DNA from 3 places in the Photobacterium sp. HL06 genome. Region 2 is predicted to be linked to each of the others. Evidence: riboswitches for the same ligand, from Rfam matches in the RefSeq annotation. Region 2 holds a riboswitch; each other region holds the start of a gene.
The links. Region 2 has a riboswitch for lysine ahead of lysC (lysine-sensitive aspartokinase 3). Riboswitches for the same ligand answer to the same signal wherever they lie in the genome.
Positions count from the first base shown of each region.

Region 1: it holds a riboswitch for lysine, as region 2 does, so the genes downstream of both, AC51G0_RS05105 (Na+/H+ antiporter NhaC family protein) here and lysC (lysine-sensitive aspartokinase 3) in region 2, are expected to answer to the same signal.
Region 3: it holds a riboswitch for lysine, as region 2 does, so the genes downstream of both, dapA (4-hydroxy-tetrahydrodipicolinate synthase) here and lysC (lysine-sensitive aspartokinase 3) in region 2, are expected to answer to the same signal.

Region 1 covers NZ_CM183914.1:1,028,417-1,035,715, reverse strand. The annotation lists gene hisH (imidazole glycerol phosphate synthase subunit HisH) at 1-487, shown strand, start outside; gene hisA (1-(5-phosphoribosyl)-5-[(5-phosphoribosylamino)methylideneamino]imidazole-4-carboxamide isomerase) at 530-1,264, shown strand; gene hisF (imidazole glycerol phosphate synthase subunit HisF) at 1,283-2,056, shown strand; gene hisIE (bifunctional phosphoribosyl-AMP cyclohydrolase/phosphoribosyl-ATP diphosphatase HisIE) at 2,053-2,679, shown strand; gene AC51G0_RS05110 (thymidine kinase) at 2,786-3,364, opposite strand; gene AC51G0_RS05105 (Na+/H+ antiporter NhaC family protein) at 3,532-5,133, opposite strand; lysine riboswitch at 5,229-5,411, opposite strand; gene AC51G0_RS05100 (H-NS family histone-like protein) at 5,783-6,181, shown strand; gene AC51G0_RS05095 (lytic murein transglycosylase) at 6,610-7,299, opposite strand, start outside.
Region 2 covers NZ_CM183914.1:346,321-353,619, reverse strand. The annotation lists gene uvrA (excinuclease ABC subunit UvrA) at 1-1,487, shown strand, start outside; gene AC51G0_RS01720 (PglL family O-oligosaccharyltransferase) at 1,580-3,367, shown strand; gene AC51G0_RS01715 (pyridoxal-phosphate-dependent aminotransferase family protein) at 3,415-4,533, opposite strand; lysine riboswitch at 4,851-5,031, shown strand; gene lysC (lysine-sensitive aspartokinase 3) at 5,225-6,517, shown strand; gene metH (methionine synthase) at 6,759-7,299, opposite strand, start outside.
Region 3 covers NZ_CM183914.1:1,520,903-1,528,201, forward strand. The annotation lists gene AC51G0_RS07180 (PLP-dependent decarboxylase) at 1-928, opposite strand, end outside; gene AC51G0_RS07185 (2,3,4,5-tetrahydropyridine-2,6-dicarboxylate N-succinyltransferase) at 928-1,698, opposite strand; gene dapA (4-hydroxy-tetrahydrodipicolinate synthase) at 1,683-2,615, opposite strand; lysine riboswitch at 2,706-2,879, opposite strand; gene AC51G0_RS07195 (LysR family transcriptional regulator) at 3,131-4,069, opposite strand; gene AC51G0_RS07200 (efflux RND transporter periplasmic adaptor subunit) at 4,249-5,499, shown strand; gene AC51G0_RS07205 (efflux RND transporter permease subunit) at 5,511-7,299, shown strand, end outside.

The DNA.
Region 1 (7,299 bases), 680 kb from region 2:
AGGCACCGCTAGCGAGGCGATGAAGAACCTGCAGGATCGCGACTTGGTCGAACTCGTCAAGCAGGTCGACAAGCCATTGCTGGGTATCTGCCTGGGCATGCAACTGCTTGGCATATTGTCAGAAGAACAAGGCCAGAGTGGGACAGAACTTGTGCCATGCCTTGGCCTGTGTGATGCGCCCATCAAGAAGCTGGAAACCGGTTCGCTTCCTTTGCCTCACATGGGGTGGAATACCGTCACCCCTGCCGATGGCCACCCGCTGTTTAACAATATTCCGGCAGGCAGCTACTTTTATTTTGTTCATAGCTATGCCATGCCGGTTTCCGCCGAGGATGCTGATCAAGGGGGCTATACCATTGCCCGCTGCGAATATGGCCAGCCGTTTACCGCAGCAGTCCAGAGTGGTAATTATTATGGCGTGCAGTTCCACCCTGAACGCTCCAGCAAAGCAGGTGCTCAGCTGATCAAAAACTTTTTAGAGATGTGACTTGTTAATTCAGTGAGTTAAAACACATCAAAAGGACTTAGGATGATTATTCCCGCACTCGATTTAATTAATGGCCAGGTTGTTCGCCTCTTTCAGGGAGACTACGGCCAAGTCACAGAATACAAAGTTGATCCCGCCGAACAGTTCAAGCTGTATAACCAGGCAGGGGCCGATTGGCTACACCTGGTTGATCTTACCGGGGCTAAAGATACGTCGGCCCGCCAGCTGGATCTGATCAGTAAACTGCTTGCCAGCACTCCCGCTAATATTCAGATTGGCGGGGGGGTCCGGACGGAAAAGGACGTTGCTGATTTATTGGCAGCAGGCGCCCAGCGCGTTGTCATTGGTTCAACAGCCGTGAAACAGCCAGAGCTTGTTAAAGGCTGGATGGAAAAATACGGCCCTGAACATATTGTTCTGGCCCTTGACGTAAACATTGATGAAGATGGAAACCGCAAAGTAGCCATTTCAGGCTGGCAGGAAGATTCTGGCGTTAGCATAGAGGCCCTGCTGGATGACTTTTTAACCGTGGGCTTGAAACATGTCCTCTGTACCGACATCTCTCGCGACGGCACATTGGCAGGCTCTAATGTGGAACTGTATCTCGATCTATGTGCACAGTATCCGCAAGTACAATTCCAATCTTCTGGCGGTATTGGCGGCTTGAAAGATATCGAAGCCCTCAAGGGCAGTGGTGTAGCCGGTGTTATTGTCGGCCGGGCACTGCTCGACGGTAAATTTAGCGCTGAAGAAGCTTTTCAGTGCTGGAATAGCTAAGAAGCAAGGAGTAATAGCATGTTAGCAAGACGAATCGTTCCTTGTTTAGACGTCCGTGACGGACAGGTCGTAAAAGGTGTTCAGTTCCGAAACCACGAAATCATCGGTGATATCGTTCCACTGGCAAAACGTTACGCCGAAGAAGGCGCCGATGAGCTGGTGTTCTACGACATCACTGCATCAAGCGATGGCCGTGTCGTTGATAAAAGCTGGGTTGCCAGGGTGGCAGAAGTTATCGACATTCCATTTTGTGTCGCTGGTGGCATTAAGTCTGCTGAAGATGCTAGCCGGATCTTGCAGTTTGGGGCCGACAAAGTCTCTATCAACTCACCGGCGCTGGCCAATCCGGCACTGATCACCGAGCTTGCCGATAAATTTGGTGTGCAGTGTATTGTTGTCGGTATCGATTCCTACTTCGATGCCGATACCGGTAAGTACCAGGTTTACCAGTTTACCGGTGACGAGGCGCGTACCAAAGCCACCCAGTGGGAAACCCGAGACTGGGTACAAGAGGTGCAACGACGCGGTGCCGGTGAGATTGTTCTCAATATGATGAACCAGGACGGGGTACGCAATGGTTACGACCTCAAGCAACTTAACATGGTGCGCGAAGTATGCCATGTCCCGCTGATTGCCTCAGGTGGGGCGGGTAAAATGGTCCACTTTGCCGATGCCTTTAACCAAGCCAATGTAGACGGCGCCCTAGCCGCTTCTGTCTTCCACAAGCAAATCATCAATATCGGTGAGCTTAAGCAGTATTTGAAACAACAGGATGTGGAGATCCGACTATGAGCCTGATAACAAACATTAACTGGGAAAAAGTCGACGGGTTGGTACCAGCCATCGTTCAGGACAACACTAGCGGCCAGGTCCTGATGCTGGGATATATGAATGATGAAGCGCTGAATAAGACCCTGGAAACCAAGCAGGTCACCTTCTGGTCGCGCACCAAGAGCCGCCTCTGGACCAAAGGGGAAACCTCTGGCAACGTACTGCAGCTTAAAAGCATCAAGCTAGATTGCGATCAGGATACGCTGCTGGTCAAGGTCAACCCTATCGGTCCAACATGCCACCTGGGCACGACAACCTGCTTTGACAGCGACAGCACAATCGAAGGACAGGATGAGCAACCTGCCTTGGTGTTCCTTCATCAACTTGAGCAGATCCTGGCTGCTCGTAAAGATGCCGATCCAGAATCCTCTTACACAGCCAGCCTCTACGCCCGTGGTACCAAGCGGATTTCGCAGAAAGTGGGCGAAGAAGGCGTTGAAGTCGCGCTTGCGGCAACGTCGGGTGACAAGGAGGAGCTAGTCTGTGAGTCTGCAGATTTGATCTATCACTTGATCGTGCTGCTCCAGGATCAGGGCCTATCCCTATCCGATATCACCGCCAAATTACAAGAGCGCCATAAATAAACCGGAAAGATATCAATCTGGATAAATCGATTGGTATAAATACAACAAAGCCTGAGTGAATTTACTCAGGCTTTTTGTTTCATGGCCAATACACATTCTATGGGTATTAACGTCCTAGCGCTTCTTTATAATGCTTGCGGCAAACAGAGACATAGCGGTCATTGCCACCGATTTCTACCTGATCGCCATCAGCAATAGCCCGGCCCGTCTCGTCTTGGCGGATCACCATGTTTGCTTTACGGCCACAATGGCAAATTGTTTTCAGCTCAACCAACTTATCGGCCCACGACAGCAAGTATTTACTGCCTTCAAACAATTCACCTCGGAAGTCGCTGCGCAGGCCATAGCACAAGACAGGAATATGCATTTTATCAACCACTTCAGTCAGCTGGTAAACCTGCTCTTTGGTTAAGAACTGACACTCATCTATCAGGACACAATCAACCTTACCCGTCGCATGTATATCCTGAAGCTTGCGGTAAAGGTCGTCTTTCGCATTAAATAGCTCAGCGTCTTCTTGTAGACCTATACGCGAACTCACCTTTCCTTTGCCATATCGATTATCAATAGCTGCGGTAAAAATTACCGGTGTCATGCCACGCTCACGATAGTTAAAAGATGACTGTAGTAACGTCGTCGACTTACCCGCATTCATTGCCGAGTAATAGAAATACATCTGGGCCATAAGGCTCCCCGTCCAAGCGCAAAAAAACTGCCGAAATGCTACAGAAAATAGGGCCGAATTGAAAGCACCCGGATCAATCAAACAGTAACAAATACTGGCTCGCCGTTGATGCAAAAAAGCCTGCAATCAGATTGCAGGCTTTTTATCAACATAGAAGCGGCGAATGACTAGCTTTTCATCTTCGCAGCAAGTGCTGTCGGACGGCGAGATAGCCACATCAGCAGCAGGCACACCAGAATAAAGGTGATCGTCGCGGCCATAAACGCCACAGCCATTGAGCTTGTCAAACCCAGAACCAAGAAACCAACCGTAGATACAAACGCAACAGACACTGCGTATGGCAGCTGAGTAGCGACGTGATCAATATGGTGGCAGCGAGCCCCGGTCGAAGACAGAATAGTGGTATCTGAAATCGGTGAGCAGTGATCACCGAACACTGAACCTGCCAATACCGCACCCAGCATTGGTAGCATCAGTGCAATTTCCGTCGCAGCAGCCAGATCACCCGCAATTGGCAGCATGATACCGAATGTGCCCCAAGAGGTACCGGTTGAGAACGCCATCAGGCCAGCCAGCAAGAACAAAATTGCCGGTAGCAGCATTGGATTGATATTACCCTGCACAAGCGTAGACAGGTACTTACCTGTAGCCATATCACTGATCACGCTACCGATGCTCCAGGCAAACAGTAGGATCAGGATTGCACCAAACATTGACTTCGCACCAATCCACAGCGTTTGAACCACATCCGCCATTGGCAGACGCTGGCGTAATACCGGGATCATCGCACCGAACAGACCCACCAAGCCACCATATACCAGTGACATACCCACATCGGTATTCTCGAACGCACCTAGAATGTTAAAGGCAATACCATCAGCAGCCAGCGCCTGGGACCCAGTAAAAATCATAAAGAAGAAGGTTGAGAAGATCAGGGCAACAATCGGCATGATCAGATCAGAAACTCGACCGTTATCGCTTTCTTCAATTTCCAGCTCGTCGTTTAGATCTTTCGCCAAGCTATCATCATCGCCTTCATCGAAACCACGGCCATGGCTAGCCTGCAGTTCATGCTTTTTCATTGCACCAATATCTAGCTGGAACCAGGCAACAACAAATACCATTAATAAAGCAAAGACAGCATAGAAGTTCATTGGTGCTAATTGGATAAAGGCACTTAGCGCTGAATATTCCGTTACGCCGTGTGATACCAAGATCCCGCCAATAAGCGTAATAATGTATGCGCCCCAGCTTGAAGCTGGCATCAGCACACACATTGGTGCTGCGGTTGAATCGAGAATATAGGCAAGTTTTGCTCGGGAGACATAAAAGCGGTCGGTTACCGGACGAGAAATAGATCCTACTGCCAAGCTATTAAAATAGTCATCGACAAAGATAAACACACCCAGAAAAGCAGCCAGTAGCTTTGCACCACGCTTACTTTTGATTTTTGTTTGCGCCCACTCTGCAAATGCACGAGTACCACCTGAAAGGGTCAGCAGTGCTGTGGTCATTCCTAATAATATAAGGAAAGCGACAATGCTCATATTCCAGCTGTTGATTGCGCCATCATCAATGAAAAGTCCTTTCGCCGTACTACCTACATATTCTGCAGTTGCACCAAACGAAAAATCTGTCAGTAACAATGAACCTAGAAGGACACCAACGCCTAATGAAACCAATACGCGACGTGTCAGAATCGCTAAACCTAATGCCACAAGTGGCGGCAAAAGTGAAATGGATGAATGGGAAAAATCTACAATATTCATGATCTCTACTACAACCGATCCTGGTTGGAGATCTACTGCTGAACACGACATCGTCGCGAGAGAAGAGCATAAGAAAAGGATGACCCCTATTCCGACCCCACAGTAGCGCTCCATAGTTAATGTAATTAATACTATGGCAGTGCTGCCCCTATTCGGTGACAACCCCAGCAAGAAGGAATGATAAGCCTTACTTACTTCGGCATTGGCTCCTTTTGCAGACCATCAAAGGAATCACCCTCCAATCTGCTACTTATAGACAATGCGCCTCTACCCTTAGTCAAGGAATGGCTAATTCTACGGGATAGCGATTCATTTGCAACAAGTTACGATGAAAACTTTAACAGAAATAGTGAATAATCTTGCTCAGGTGCTGGAAAAATAAACAAAAACCCTACTATTCTATACCTTTTAATATGAAACAGAACGCACCGACATAATCAGTATGCTGTCATTGTATCCCGATTAATTGCACGAAAGGCATGGATAACAATTATTACAAATGAGATTTTATGAACCTAATTAGGAAAAATTTAATATCAGGACAGATATTTTATTTGGCATCAGGCTATTAAAAGTATTATTATTGCAATTATTGATTCGTGACTGCTATTATTATTTAAAATAGTTTTAAGCCAACAGGAAATTTAAAATGTCTGATGCAATGAAAGCGCTGTTAAACCTTCGTAGCCTTCGCGCACTTTCTCGTGAATATACTCTGGAACAACTTCAAGAAGCTCTTGAGAAACTACAAACTGTAGTGACTGAACGTGAAGAATCTGAAGCTGAAGAGCGCGCAAAAGAAAGTGAGCGTAATGAGAAACTGGCTCAGTACCGTGAAATGCTTCTAGCTGACGGCATCGATCCAGAAGAATTACTAGCGAGCCTGAGCAAAGCACCTAAAGCAAAACGCGCTGCTCGTCCTGCTAAATATAAATTCATTGATGAAAACGGCGAAGAAAAGACCTGGACTGGTCAAGGCCGTACTCCAAGTGCACTGAAGAAAGCACTTGATGAAGGCAAAGCTCTGGAAGAATTCGAAATCGAATAATTGCTGAATATAAGCTGAACAAAAGCCTGGTAAAATACCGGGCTTTTTTATATCTATAATCCTAAAGAGTAATAAAACAAACAACTAAAGTAGCTGTAAATCCTTTAACCCCACATTAAAAAGTAACACTGTGTCGTACCCATTCGTCATATAGATTGATATACAGATTGATAGCAATACGATAAATGGATCCCAGTACAGACCACTCACAATGCACTCCCAACGCTGCTTCAGCCCATCTTGGGCCTACATCGATGCATTGGCTTCACCGATGACAATAACTTCGCTTATTCAATCTTACCTGCCCAAGAATGCTTACACGACAGATGTGAATAATTCAGTTGAGACGTAATATTTACTCTATAAGCCAGAGAAAAGTACAAACAAAAAAAGCCAGACTTAATGTCTGGCTTTTCCTTGTCTAACTGTTACCGAATTCGGTCTGCTAGATGGCTAACAGCAAGGGCAAAATAATGCGATCTATTCCACTTTAACAAGGCTTGGTAATTTCCATAAACCAAATATGCCCTTCCATGACTATCATCAGGTTGAATAAGCCAAGCCTGAATATCTACATCAGGTAACCGCTGTCCATTCAATCTTCTTACGCCTAGTTTTTGCCATTCCGACAGAGGACGACCTTTTTCCTTTTCCACTCCCATTACCGAGTCATTCATACTACTCGGTAATTTTACTTGCCTTCCCCAGGTATATTTGTCATCCCAACCCGACTTATTCAGGTAATTGGCTGCTGAGGCAAACACATCAGCCTCAGTGCTCCAAATATCGATCCGGCCATCATTATTACCGTCTACGGCATAAGATAAAAATGAAGTTGGCATAAACTGTGGCTGACCCATCGCCCCAGCCCAAGAACCTTTCATCTTCTCAGGACTAATATGACCTTCATTCAAAATTTCTAAGGCCGCCATAACCTGCTTGCGGAAAAAAGCCTCTCGACGACCTTCATAAGCCAATGTCGATAAGGCTTCAATGACATTGTAATTACCCATCAGGCGTCCAAAGTTACTTTCGACCCCCCACAGGGCGACAACAAACCTCGGTTGAACACCTAATTGCCGACCAATTTTATCCAAAGCCGTTTTATGCTTCCGATA
Region 2 (7,299 bases):
GCCAACGTGCTCAAATCGCGGATAAAATTCTGAAAGAAATCGGTGATCGCCTTAACTTCCTGGTTAATGTCGGCCTGAACTACCTTAATCTGTCGCGCAGCGCAGAAACCCTGTCAGGTGGCGAGGCACAGCGTATTCGTCTGGCCAGTCAGATTGGTGCCGGCCTGGTTGGGGTCATGTATGTACTTGATGAACCGTCGATCGGCCTCCACCAGCGTGATAACGAACGCCTGCTCAAAACCCTGACCCACCTGCGCGATCTCGGTAACACCGTGATCGTGGTTGAACATGATGAAGATGCCATCCGCACCGCTGACCATGTCATTGATATCGGCCCAGGAGCCGGAGTCCACGGTGGTAAGGTGATTGCCGAAGGTTTGCTGAATGATATCCTTGATGCACCGGAATCATTGACAGGCCAATACCTCAGCGGCGCTAAGTCGATTGCGGTACCAGAGCAACGTATTGAGTTTAATCCAGAGAAAACCGTTAAGTTGCTAGGCGCGACAGGCAACAACCTGAAAAATGTCGATGCTGAAATTCCAGTTGGTTTGTTTACCTGTATTACCGGCGTGTCCGGCTCAGGCAAGTCGACTCTGATCAACGATACCTTCTTCCGCATTGCCCACCACCAGCTTAACGGTGCAACCTCCGGTGACGCTGCCCCGTACCGCGAGATCCAGGATCTGGAACATTGCGACAAAGTGATCGATATCGATCAGAGCCCGATCGGCCGTACCCCGCGCTCAAACCCTGCGACCTATACCGGGATCTTTACCCCAATCCGCGAGCTATTCGCTGGCACCCAGGAATCCCGTGCCCGCGGTTATAAACCCGGCCGCTTCAGCTTCAATGTGAAAGGCGGACGCTGTGAAGCCTGCCAAGGTGATGGGGTGATCAAGGTCGAAATGCACTTCCTACCGGATGTCTATGTCCCTTGTGACTCATGCAAAGGTAAGCGCTATAACCGTGAAACCCTGGAGATCCGCTACAAAGGCAAGAGCATTGACGAAGTTCTGGAGTTAACCGTTGAAGATGCAAGGGAATATTTTGATCCGGTTCCCGCAATTGCGAGAAAATTGCAGACATTGATTGATGTCGGCTTATCGTATATCCGACTGGGCCAGGCTGCGACCACACTCTCTGGCGGTGAAGCACAACGGGTGAAGCTTGCCCGCGAGCTCTCTAAGCGCGATACCGGAAAGACCCTGTATATTCTGGACGAGCCGACCACGGGCCTGCACTTCCATGATATTCAGCAACTGCTGTCGGTGCTGCACCGCTTGCGCGACCATGGCAATACTATCGTTGTTATTGAGCATAACCTTGATGTGATCAAAACAGCAGACTGGATCATTGACCTCGGCCCGGAAGGGGGGAATGGTGGTGGTGAGATTGTCGCAACAGGTACGCCAGAACAAGTCGCGATGGTTGATGGCTCGCATACGGCGCGTTTCCTCAAGCCGCTACTGCCTACCTTAGGTTAAGAAAGGCTAAATAAGGTGACAAATAAGATTCAGGCTGGTATCAATCAGCCTGTTTATTATCAGACGATCCGCTAAACAGGCACGGAATAGCAATGACAGTGTTACATGTACAAGGTACCAGACTGGCAGAGCAGCAAGTCAGCAAGCCCATGGTTAGGCCCTTTTTGGCCTCATTGGGTGTGCTTTTTATACTTGCCATGCATTACTTCCAGCATAACCCGGGAGGCTCTGGGCTGGAGCTGTCATTCAATACCACTAGCTGGATCCCGTTCAGCTTTGCCATTGCCTTCGGTTTGTTGGAGATCTGCCGCCAGAAGACCTGGCGCTATTCACGCCTGACACTGATCCTCTTTGCATGCTGTACGCTGCTGACTATTCCTGCCTTGTACCCCAATGCTGTTGGTTCCGAAGTGATCAACCGACTATTAGGCCTGTGGGCCGGACTGTTATTTTTTATCAGCCTCCAGCAGTTCTCATTCAGTCAAAAGCAACGCCAGCGTATGCTGTGGATGATCCTGGCTGCGGTTTGGATCCAGGCCCTATTCGGTTGGTGCCAGTTTTTAGTCTTAGAGCCCGGCAATGCCATTGGTTATGACACCGTAGAAAACCGTCCTTACGGTATCTTCCAGCAACCCAATGTCATGGCCAGCTTTTTGGCTACCGGCTTGGTCTTGTCAGCTTATTTACTGACACGGATCCCGATGTACCGAGGAAAATGGTCATGGCTGCAACTGGTTCTGCTTCTGACCCCTGTTGTCACTATTCCTATGTTGGTTGTTCTCAGCTCCCGCACCGGTTGGCTGGGTGCCGTGGTAGGTACCGGGCTGATGATCCCGTACCTGCGCCGCTTTGCAGCCAAGGCGCAATGGCGGATGTGGCTATTGATGGTTGTACTTGGCCTGAGTGTGTCTTGGAACCTGAGCAGCAATAGCGGCTGGGCACCGTCAGATAATAAACTCAGCCTGGAAAGTGCACGTTCCATCCATATTCCGCAAGCCTTTAACATGTTCTTAAAACAGCCGTTAACAGGCTATGGCTACGGAACATTTGAGTCCTCTTTCATTACCCAAACAGCACAATGGCACCAAGCTGATCCAGAGCAACATTATGGCCTTGCAGCGCTCGACCATCCGCACAATGAACTGCTTTACTGGGCTTCCGAAGGCGGTATCGTTCCGCTCCTTGCCCTGTTGCTAGCCGCTGTTGCTGTATTTGCCAGAATAAAGAAAGCACGGGAGGGCACCCAGCTGGCACTGGTTGGCTTGTTTTTCCCAATCACCTTGCATACCCAGTTGGAATACCCGTTTTACCATTCACTGGTGCACTGGGCGATTTTCATTATTTTGATTTACTGGGTCGATAACCTAACAGCCAAATACTACAAGCTCAAAGCAAACTATGTACTGACTATCCGCTTTTTGGTCCTGCTGCTACCGATAGCCACAGCTAGCTATATGGCAACCACCTTGTACTCCGGCTATTTGCTGACAAAATATGAAACGACCCGACCTACCAATGTCGACTACCTGCTGAAGGTCAATAACCCTTGGGCCTGGAAAAATCGTTTTGAATGGGATTTGCACGTCACGCAGCTCCAACTTGGCGCGGCATCTAGCAACCCGGATCTGGTCAATGAGTATATTCAATGGGCCACTAAAAAAGCCGTGAACTGGCCGCGTCCTGCCCTATACCAAAACTTGATTGCAGCCTACCTGTTCCTTGGTAACCAGAGCCAGGCTGAACAAATCAGGCAGGAGGCCAAATATTTGTTCCCTGGCAACGACTTTACCTCCAGCGAGGCAATCCCGGTTTTAATTAAACCTGACTCTATCGCCGAAGACCCCAACCATAGTGCAGAGACTTCAGGCTCACCCAGTTAACGGCACCTGCAAAAACGGCTACCGAGGTAGCCGTTTTTTTTTCACCATTATTTTAATGTCGTTTCCAGTGCCTTTAGGCACAGGGCGACATTTTCACTTCTTGCCGCATAGCCCATCAGGCCAATCCGCCATGCCTTTCCGGCAAGCGAACCAAGGCCGGCACCGATCTCTAGGTTATAGCGTTCAAGCAATGTTTTACGCACGAGTGCATCATCAACACCATCAGGAATATGCACGGCATTTAACTGTGGCAGGCGGTGAGCTTCATCCACCACGAACTCAATGCCCAGCTTCTCCAGCCCCTCACGCAACTCTAGGTGAACATCCTTATGGCGCTGCCATGCATTTTCCAAGCCTTCATTTTTTAGCAAAACGAGCGCTTCGTGCAAGGCATACAAGCTATTGACCGGGGCTGTATGGTGGTAGCTCCGCTTACCTTCACCACTCCAATAACCCAAGACCAAGCTTTGATCGAGGAACCAGCTCTGCACCTGGCTCTTACGGCTTTGGATTTTATCTACGGCACGCTGTGAGAATGTCAACGGCGACAGGCCTGGTACACACGACAGGCACTTCTGGCTACCTGAATACACGGCATCGAGCTGCCACTCATCCACCAGCAGAGGGACACCACCCAATGACGTTACAGCATCAACAATAGTCAGGCAGTCATGCTGGCGTGCAAGCTTGGCAATCGCCTCGGCATCACTCAATGCCCCAGTAGAGGTTTCTGCGTGCACGAAAGCGACAATTTTTGCATCTGGGTTCGCCTCTAGTGCCTGTTCAACCAATTGCGGATCAACGGGCTCGCCCCATGCGTTATCTACCATCACGGCTTCACCGCCACAACGCTCGACATTTTCACGCATACGATCGCCGAACACGCCATTGCGACAGACTATCACTTTGTCACCCGGCTCTACCAGGTTAACAAAACAAGCTTCCATACCGGCACTGCCCGGTGCCGATACCGCAATCGTGAACGTATTTTGTGTTTGGAAGGCATACTGCAGCAACTGCTTCAGCTCATCCATCATGCCTATAAACAACGGGTCTAGGTGGCCAATCGTCGGACGGCTTAAGGCCTGTAGAACCTGCGGGTAAATATCTGACGGCCCAGGGCCCATTAGTGTTCGTTGTGGAGGATAAAAGCTACCGATTGTCATTATTGTATCTCCCTTTAGTAAGAGTTCGGTGATTCCCTGAAGTGCTGTGGTAGGGCGAGAATGTTGCTCCCAGCGGTACGCTTGCCTGGAACACAAAAGCGTACCGTTTGGTCTTCACGCAGTTAACCAGTATTAAAGGAATTTCGTTTCGAAGCAAGCAATGTAACCAAGCAACGTAACCAAGCATATAAATAGCCCGTCGTATTTATTGCAATTTCTTTGCATAAATTCTCATGTTCCCATTGACAAGCAAGTAACAAATTCGCTTCAATAGAGATCGTTTTTTGTTCATCCTGATGATTGGAATACCATCAGGTAAAAATAGAAGAGGAGCGTTACCCAGGTATCTATGGTTGCGGGGCCCCACCCCTAAGCAGCATAGAGAGGGGGAGTAACGCCGAGATACTGCTGGACAGGGGGCCAGTAGTATCGGCTATGAAGGTTGAATCCTTCTGGCTGTCACCTTTCTCTTTTGAAAGGTGGGGAGCTTCTGGTTGTAGCGCTATCAATACGTCTCGCCTACCTGCTCTCCTGACAATTGGATGTCGGGAATATCCTCCCGAGTAAATTCCCTATTCTTCGTTATAATTTTACTGTTATTGGGAGACTTACTTTGAGCCCTGTAGTTAATAATGCCACAGCCCTGACTGTCGCTAAGTTTGGTGGAACCAGCGTTGCAGATTTTACTGCAATGAGCCGTAGTGCCGCCATCATCAAACACAACCCAGCCGCCCGTATCGTTTTGATCAGTGCCTGCTCTGGTGTTACCAACCTGCTTGTCGAGCTGGCCAACGGCGTCAATGATGCAGCCCTTCGCCAACAGCTTCTGACTCGCCTGAAAGAAATACACCATGGTGTCATCAGTGAGCTGAAATCGCCTGAAACCGTGACCTCTGCGATAGGTAGCTTGCTAGACTCAGTCTCAACCCTGGCTGAACAAGCGGCAATACAGCCTAGCGCGCAACTGACCGACCAGCTAGTTTCTCATGGTGAGCTACTATCAACCCACCTGTTTACTCAGATCCTCAACGAAATGGGCGTCGATACCGTCCGTTTCGATATTCGTGACATTATGCGTACCGACAGCCAATTTGGTAAAGCGATCCCTCAGCCAGAGGTGATCCGCCAGCTGGCAGCCACGCAACTACAGCCACTATTGGAGAAGCAGGTGGTGGTCTCGCAGGGTTTCATTGGCTCGGATAGCGAAGGGACGACCACTACACTGGGACGTGGCGGCAGTGACTACAGTGCCGCACTGGTGGCTGAAGCAACAGATGCCGCAACGCTGGAAATCTGGACGGATGTACCCGGCATGTACACCACCGATCCCCGCATTACCCCGGCGGCTAAGCCCATTAAAGAGATCAGTTTCAGCGAAGCCTCTGAAATGGCAAACTTCGGGGCAAAGATCCTACACCCTTCAACATTGGTTCCGGCTGTTCGCCAGCAGATCCCGGTGTTTATCGGCTCATCAAAAGCACCGGAGCAAGGTGGAACATGGATCCGTGAAAGCGTCAATAAGGCCCCACTATTCCGTGCACTGGCCCTGCGCTGCAACCAGACTATGGTCACGCTAACCAGCCTGAATATGTTCCATGCCTATGGTTTCTTAGCCGAAGTGTTTCGCATCCTTGCCGAGCATAAAATTTCAGTGGACCTGATCACTACCTCAGAAGTCAGTGTCTCACTCACCCTGGATCAAACCGATACGGGAGGCGGCGCGCCTACACTACCCGAAAAAGCCGTCGAAGAGCTCAGCAAGCTATGCCGTGTTGAGGTTGAACAAGGCCTATGCCTCGTTGCTCTTATTGGTAACCAGATGAGCAGTACCAAGGGTTCAGCAAGACAGATCTTTGGGGCGCTGGATGACTATAACCTACGCATGATTTGCTACGGTGCCAGCCCGCACAACCTGTGTTTCCTCGTTAAGGAGCAAGATGCAAAATCTGTGGTGAAAACACTGCACCGCAAAATTCTTGAGTAACTCAACCGAACCTGGATTGTAATAACAGTAAAAGGGCGCCTTGCGGCGCCCTTCTCATCTTAATGGCTAATACCAATCAGCATAAGTACTTGATCATTCTTGCTGGTTAAAATCACCTATTACTACGTCAGAATTTTTGTAATTAGAACCACTAGTTACTGCAAATTCTTCCTTGCCTTAGGTGATTTTTCCTGCGCAATTATCTGAACACTTACTTATCCCGATTGGTATAACTCTGAATTTAAAGGTTAGGCCCCAGCCACTTTTCTGCTTCAACCAGATCCCAGCCTTTACGCTCAGCATAGCTATCACGCTGATCGGCTTGGATCTGTGCCACCGCAAAGTAGCGAGATTCCGGATGGGAGAAATACCAGCCCGATACCGCCGCTCCCGGCCACATTGCAAAACTCTCTGTCAGGGTCATACCCGTATTTGCCTCGGCATCCAGCAACTTCCAGATCTCGTCCTTCTCGGTATGTTCAGGACAAGCCGGATAGCCCGGCGCAGGACGAATACCTTGATACTTCTCGCGGATCAGATCGTCATTATTCAGATCTTCATCAGCCGCATAACCCCAGATTTCCTTACGCACCATTTTGTGCATACACTCAGCAAATGCTTCAGCCAAGCGATCAGCTACCGCCTGGATCATAATGGCGTTGTAATCATCGCCCTTAGCCTTAAACTGAGCAGCTATGTCATATTCTCCGATCCCGCCAGTGACAGCGAAAGCACCAATCCAGTCAGCCTTTTTGCTCTCTTTCGGCGCAATATAATCCGAC
Region 3 (7,299 bases), 1.2 Mb from region 2:
GCTCTGTGAGTGCCGGACGCAGCAGGTGCTGGCTTCCGCCTTCAATGACGGCAAAGCGGACACCTTGGTTATGTTTGATGTCGGCCACTTTACTCGCATAATAGCCATAAGGGCCAACCGCATAACGGCCTAGTTCCATCCAGCACTCGCCAAGCTGGAACTCGCTTTTTAGCTGTGTTAGCCCTTGGCAAACCTGCTGCCAGTCAAGTTCTTGCTGTTGTCCGGCATAAGGGATACCAAGCCCGCCGCCTAAGTCGACAATCGGTTCTTCTATTTGCCAGGCATCAAGTAGGGCAGCAAGTCGCGGCATAGCCGCCCACCAGGTTTGCACTAGGGTATCGGCACAAAGGATATTGCCCCACTGGAAGCAATGCACGCCCAGCAGCTCAAAGTCGTCAGGTAGCGTGAAAGCATCCGGCATCCACTGCTCAGGTGTCAGCCCGAACGGGGTTGGAGAGCTTCCCCCTAAGACATTCATCTTGTCTTCTGGATTTTGAGCCCACGGCAGTTGCACCCGTAATAAGACCTGGACGCGAATTTGCTTTTCGCTGGCGATCTTGGCCAGATCATCGGCCTGCTGGTGACTCTCCAGCACAAAAATGCGGACGCCATGCTCGATAAATTCGGCCAGGTGCTCTGGTGTTTTTACCGGCCCGGTATTTAAAATACGTGCCGGGTCGACGCCTTGCGCCAAGACCTGATGTAATTCGCCTAAGCTCGCGACATCAAAGCCAAAGCCCCTGGCGTCAAGGGTTTGGATGATGGACGATAGCGGATTTGCTTTAACGGCATACCATAATCTGGCTGGCGCATCTGCAAGGTTTGCCAAGTGTTGATCGAGTCCATCAAGATCGTAGGCATAAAAGGAGTGTGGTTGTTGCTCGCTGGCCAGTTGCAGCGCTTTGCGAACGTGCTCAGTCAGTGCCATTAACGCAGTGCCTCTTCCAGTACCAGTGAAGCATCGCTGCTGTCATCCCGGTATTTGATGATAATCGGGCACTGTACGCTCAAACCCATCTTCTTGCCCCACTCACTGCTGGCAGGTCGGCTGCCCGGAACGACAACTGCGCCTTCTGGGATTGGTGCCCCTTTTGGTAACTGGCACTCATTGACCAGATCATAAACAGCAACAGCCGCAGACAGAGTAACACCTGGTGCCAGTACCGCTCCTTTTTTGACGACTATCCCTTCAACGATCACACAACCGGCCCCGATAAAAGCATCATCTTCGATGATCACAGGTGTTTGACCAACAGGCTCCAGCACACCGCCGATTTGCACACCCGCGGAGAGATGGACATTTTTGCCGATTTGGGCACAGGAGCCAACGAGGGCGTGGCTGTCTACCATCGTACCGCTATCGACATAGGCGCCGATATTAATGTAGGCCGGTGGCATGATCACAACGCCTGGCGCAACATAAGCACCGCGTCGAACCGCTGAACCTCCCGGTACCATGCGAACCTGTTCTTCCGGCCTGAATTGGCGTGGATTCAGGTTATGTTTGTCGACTGCGCCAGGGTATTCAGGCCCGAAGCTAACGAGTTCGCCAGCTGGAAAAGCGGCTAGGATCCCTTGTTTCACGCCAGCATCGGCGTGCCATTCTCCTTGTGGATCCTGGGTGGCGGTACGCACTTCGCCGCGCTCAAGTTGGTCAAGTAAAAGTTTCCAGTCTGGGGCTACTACTGATTCAGACATGTTTCCATCCATTGGTTTATTTTTAAATCGGCATTGATAATCGGGGTTAATTCTTGCATCTCGTCCATGTAAAGCGGGGGACGCAGTCCGGCGTTATTGAGACGACCCTGACGCTGCATCAGGGCTTTTACCGGGATTGGGTTAGAGGCACAGAACAAGCTGTTGCTGGCTTGTTGCCATAGGGCCTTGAAGTCTGGCGCTGGTTGGCTAAAGCTCTGGCGCACATAGTGCGCAGTGGCTTCGGGCCAGGCGTTGGCGGCCACAGATACCAGGCCGCAGGCACCGGCGGCAATAAAATCGACCAGCAGGCCATCATCGCCACAGAAATACTGTAGTGACGGGGCTGCGTTGTGGTAACGGGTGAAAGTCTCGACGCATCCACTGGCTTCTTTCACAGCCCATGCGTTGGAGTGACTAGCTAGTGAACTCAAGGTTTGTTCGTCGAGGGCGACACCGGTGCGTGAAGGCACGTTATAAATCATGCATGGCCATTGGCTGGCATCAAGTAGGCTGTTAAACCACTTCAACTGGCTAGCGGCACCAGGCTTGGCGTATAGCGGAACCGGTATTAGCAGGGCATCAACAGGATAACCTGCCAAGAACTCCAGCCATTGCATCTGTTGTTGCAGTTGGAAGCCGCCGACGCCCACCATGAGTGGAACAGAAAGCTCCAGTGCGCAGATATGGCGGATCACGTCCTGCTGTTCAGCAGCTGTCATCGCTAATGCTTCGCCGGTACTGCCAAGGATCAGGATCCCATTGCCAGCCGCTTCTTGCTCTTTTGCCAATTGGGCCAGGCTAGCAAAGTCAATCGACTCATCGGCGTGGAACGGGGTGATGAGGGCCGTCCATAAAGTAGTTTGCTGTAAGCGTGCATTCCCGGCAGCGGGAGCAGAAATAGAAGTTTGATTAGGCATCTCTCATCCGAACTTTTTAATATCAGTTCAGAGAGCTTGGTTTTGCGAAGGCACCAATGGCAATGAGCCACTTTGGGGCAATAAAGCACAAATACCAGAAGCTCTCCACCATAGGTGACAGTCCTGAGGATTCAGCCTCAGCAACCGGTAAGTCTTGCTTCCAAACGCAAAACACTTACCTCGGCGTTAATCCCCCTTATCTGCGGTCACGGGTACTTGGATACCTCGAGCAGACTACCTGGTTAACGCACCTCTTCTGATCCCAACAATACTTGGGATAGCTTGATTCAAACATCAAATGTAGATAGGTGTCAACAATATCGTGAATATTTATGCGTATAGACTATCGCTTTCTGTCATCGATAAGGCAAGAGGGGCTGGTGTGTAGAGAAACAAATCCATGCGAAAATGGAAGTTAATTCTTATCTGGGATTGCATAAATGCGGACAGGGTTTATCACTATACCCTTTTGGAGTCGCCAAACCAGCCTAATGCTGGTTTGGCTGTCGGCTTGTTTACGAGCAGACACACTCAAAGACTTCCCGGAGGTTTTGGTTCCACCGGGTAACGAATTTTTCCTGAATATGGTCCCTCAGCCATTGTAGGCCTGCATCCTTGTCCTGGCGTTTGTGCCACCACATTGAAACAGAGCCTCGGGGGATCTCTATCGGGCTGTGGGTGACGGAAAGCTTACCGCTGGCAACGTGCTTATAGGTTGCTGCTGCCGGTAGAATGGCAATGAGATCACTGTCAATGAGAAGGGGGGCTGCAGAAGCAAAGTGATTGACCGTAACGGCTACTCGTCGCGTCATCCCAAGCTGGTGCAAAGCCCTGTCTGTCGCTCCATAGCTATCGCCCGATAGCGAAACCAGCAGGTGATCGGCATTGGCAAACTCTTCAATGGTTAAATCCGGTTTTGCCAACGGGTGGTCTTTTCGCATTGCGCAAACGTGGCAGATATCGAGAAGGTGTGTTGAACGGATACTTTCCGGTAGCGGGGTAGTCGCCCCCATGACCAAATCCACTTCGGCATCATCCAAGACTTTTTGGGCATTGATGATGGTATAGGGAACCGCATGCAGGTTGATACCCGGCGCGTGTTCTTCAAAATAACGTCGTAAGTCCAACCAGACGGTATCTACGACGATATCGCTGACGGCGATCCTGAATGTGCGTTTAGCGACTTGGGGCTCAAAGGTATCAGGTTCAATAGCGCGATTTAGATCGTGCAGAGGATCCCGTATTTGATCCCAGAGGTTTTTCGCATAAGTTGTTGGCTGGATATTACGGCCGTCTTTGACAAACAAATCATCCTTCCACGCCCCCCGCATCCTGGCTACCGCGTTAGAGATCGCTGGCTGTGTCATTGATAACCGCTCAGCAGTACGGGTGATCGATTTCTCGGTCATGATGGTATCAAAAATGACCAGGAGGTTGAGTTCTTGCGGTCGCATACCTAGCTCCCTGCTTATGTATTGGAGTGCGATACATCATAGTATTTTATGTATTGGCTGGCTAGTATTGGTCAATACATCATAAAAATTTATGTGTGTGATAACAATTTAAAATTATTTGTGATGTGTTAGGCGGCATAGAATGCTCTCCATAAGAACTACATTCCATGGAGAATAAGATGAGAGCACAACAAGGATTACGGAACCTGGTGCTAGCTACAGTAGCTGCTGGTGTGCTGGTGGCCTGCCAGCCGCAGATTGGAGAGCAGGCCAGCCATGGCCAACCGCCAGCTCCGCAGATCACGGTTGCACAAGTGATCAGCGAGCGGATCACCGAATGGGATGAATTTACAGGTCGCTTGCAGGCACCGCAAACTGTTGAACTAAAGCCTCGAGTCTCTGGCTACGTTGAGCAAGTGGTCTTCGAAGAAGGCACATTGGTTAAGGCGGGCGATGTGCTGTTTTTGATCGATGCCAAACCCTTAGAAGCTCAGGTAAGTCGTCTGAAAGCTGATCTGGTTGATGCACAAAGTCAGGCGCTGCTGGCTCAGCGACAGCTTGCACGTGGCAAGCAACTGATAAAAAAGAATGCTATTTCTCAGGAAGAGCTCGACAATCGTGCTGCAAGTCAGCAGCAGGCAAACGCCAGGGTACAATCACGTAAAGCGGCATTGGCACAAGCCCAGTTGGATCTTGAATATACCCAGGTTAAAGCACCGATTTCCGGCAGGGTATCAAGCGCCTTGATCACGAAAGGGAACTATGTGACGGCAGGGCAGAGCCTGCTAACAACCCTGGTATCGACAGATACAATCTATGCCTATTTCGATGCTGATGAACAGACTTACCTGAAATACAAGCGTCTGGCACGTGAAGGCAGCCGGCTTGACTCCCATGACAGCAAATCACCAGTCTTGATGGGCTTGGCTGATGATCAAGGCTTCCCCAATGCCGGCCATATTGATTTTATGGATAACCAGGTTAACGAGCAAACCGGTACGATCCGGGGCAGGGCAGTGTTTGAAAACAGTGACGGGCGTTTCACTCCCGGTCTCTTTGCCCGGATTAAAGTGGCAGGTAGCGCGAGTTACCAGGGCATTCTTATTGATGATAAAGCCGTCGGTACCGATCTAAACAATAAATTTGTGTTGGTGTTAGATAGCGAGAACAAGGTCCGGTACCGCCCCGTTACGTTGGGGAAAAAGCATAATGGCTTACGCTTGGTTAAGGATGGCCTATTACCTGACGATACGATTGTGATCAGCGGATTACAACGTGTACGACCGGGCGCAGGGGTCAACCCTACCGAGGCTGCGATGGCCAGTGATGAAATATTGGTACAGATGCAGCGCCAGCAACAACGGGTGGATGCATTGCAAGCGGAAGTAACAATTGCCGCTAGCGACCAGCATTCAGGCAATCGCGGTTAGGGGGAGCAAGGATGAAGTTTTCTCAATTTTTTATATCACGGCCGATTTTTGCTGGCGTCATCTCGTTGATGATCATGATCGCCGGGGCGATTGCCGTATTTCAATTACCCATTACTGAATATCCTGAAGTCGTACCGCCGACAGTTGTGGTTACTGCGAGTTACCCGGGAGCCAACCCAACCGTAATTGGTGATACCGTGGCAACGCCACTGGAGCAGGCAATTAATGGTACAGAAGGCATGCTGTATATGTCATCGCAGGCGACTTCTGATGGTAGTCTCAGCCTGACAGTTACATTCGAGCTGGGGACGGATATCGATGACGCTCAGGTACTGGTGCAAAATCGGGTAGCCCGTGCATTGCCGCGATTGCCGCAGGAAGTGCAGCGCCTCGGGGTGGTGACTGAAAAGTCATCGCCGGACTTGACGATGGTCGTACACTTAACCTCGCCTGATGACAGCTATGACATGCTCTACCTGTCTAACTATGCCAACCTCAATGTGAAAGATGAGCTGGCGCGTGTCGAAGGGGTGGGTAGTGTTCGTCTGTTTGGTGCGGGCGAATATTCGATGCGAATTTGGCTCGATCCGCCCAAAATGGCGGCTCGTAACATGACAGCGATGGATGTTGTTAGTGCGATCCGTGAGCAGAACCAACAAGCGGCCGCCGGTAGCTTAGGTGCCCAACCGACTGCCGAGAACAATTTTCAGCTGCTTATTAACTTAAAAGGCCGACTAAGTACGGAAGAAGAGTTCCGCAAAATAGTGATTAAAGTCGGGGAACAGGGGCAAATTGTTCGCCTGAGTGATGTCGCACGTGTTGAACTCGGTGCAAATAGTTATTCATTACGCTCGCTACTTAACAACAAGCATGCGGTAGCAATACCTATTTTCCAGCGCCCAGGCTCAAATGCTATCGAAATTTCTGATGGCGTGCGTGCCAAAATGGCGGAGCTGAAAGAAACTTTTCCGCAGGGTGTCGATTATTCGATTGTCTATGATCCGACAGTATTTGTTCGTGGTTCCATTGATGCTGTGGTGAAGACGCTGTTTGAAGCTTTGTTGCTGGTTGTGGTTGTCGTCGTACTCTTCCTGCAAAACTGGCGCGCAGCAATCATCCCCCTAGCGGCAGTACCTGTATCTTTGGTTGGTACCTTCGCGATCATGCATGGTTTGGGTTTTTCGCTCAACGCGTTATCACTGTTTGGCTTAGTGCTGGCCATTGGCATCGTGGTTGATGATGCAATTGTGGTGGTGGAGAACGTTGAACGGAATATCGATGATGGGTTGTCACCAGTTGCGGCCTCTCGGCGTGCAATGAAGGAAGTGACGGGACCGATCATCGCCACCACCTTGGTGCTGGCAGCGGTGTTTATTCCGACGGCCTTTATGTCTGGCCTAACCGGTCAGTTCTATCGTCAGTTTGCCTTAACCATTACCATTTCTACGGTGATTTCAGCATTGAACTCGCTGACTTTGAGTCCAGCGTTATCAGCATTGCTACTGCGCAGTAAAGACGCACCGAAGGACGGCTTGAGCAAAGTAATCGATTGGTTATTTGGACGTTGGCTGTTTACGCCTTTCAACCGTTTATTTAATTGGGGGAGTAATACTTATACCAGTATCGTTAAGCGGGTGATCCGTGGTGCAGGTATTGTCATGGTGATGTATGCCGGGCTGTTGGTATTGACGGCTAATCAGTTTGTTGAAACGCCGACTGGTTATGTGCCTTCTCAGGATAAACAGTATTTGGTGGCTTTTGCCCAGTTACCTGATGCGGCATCACTGGATCGCACTGAAG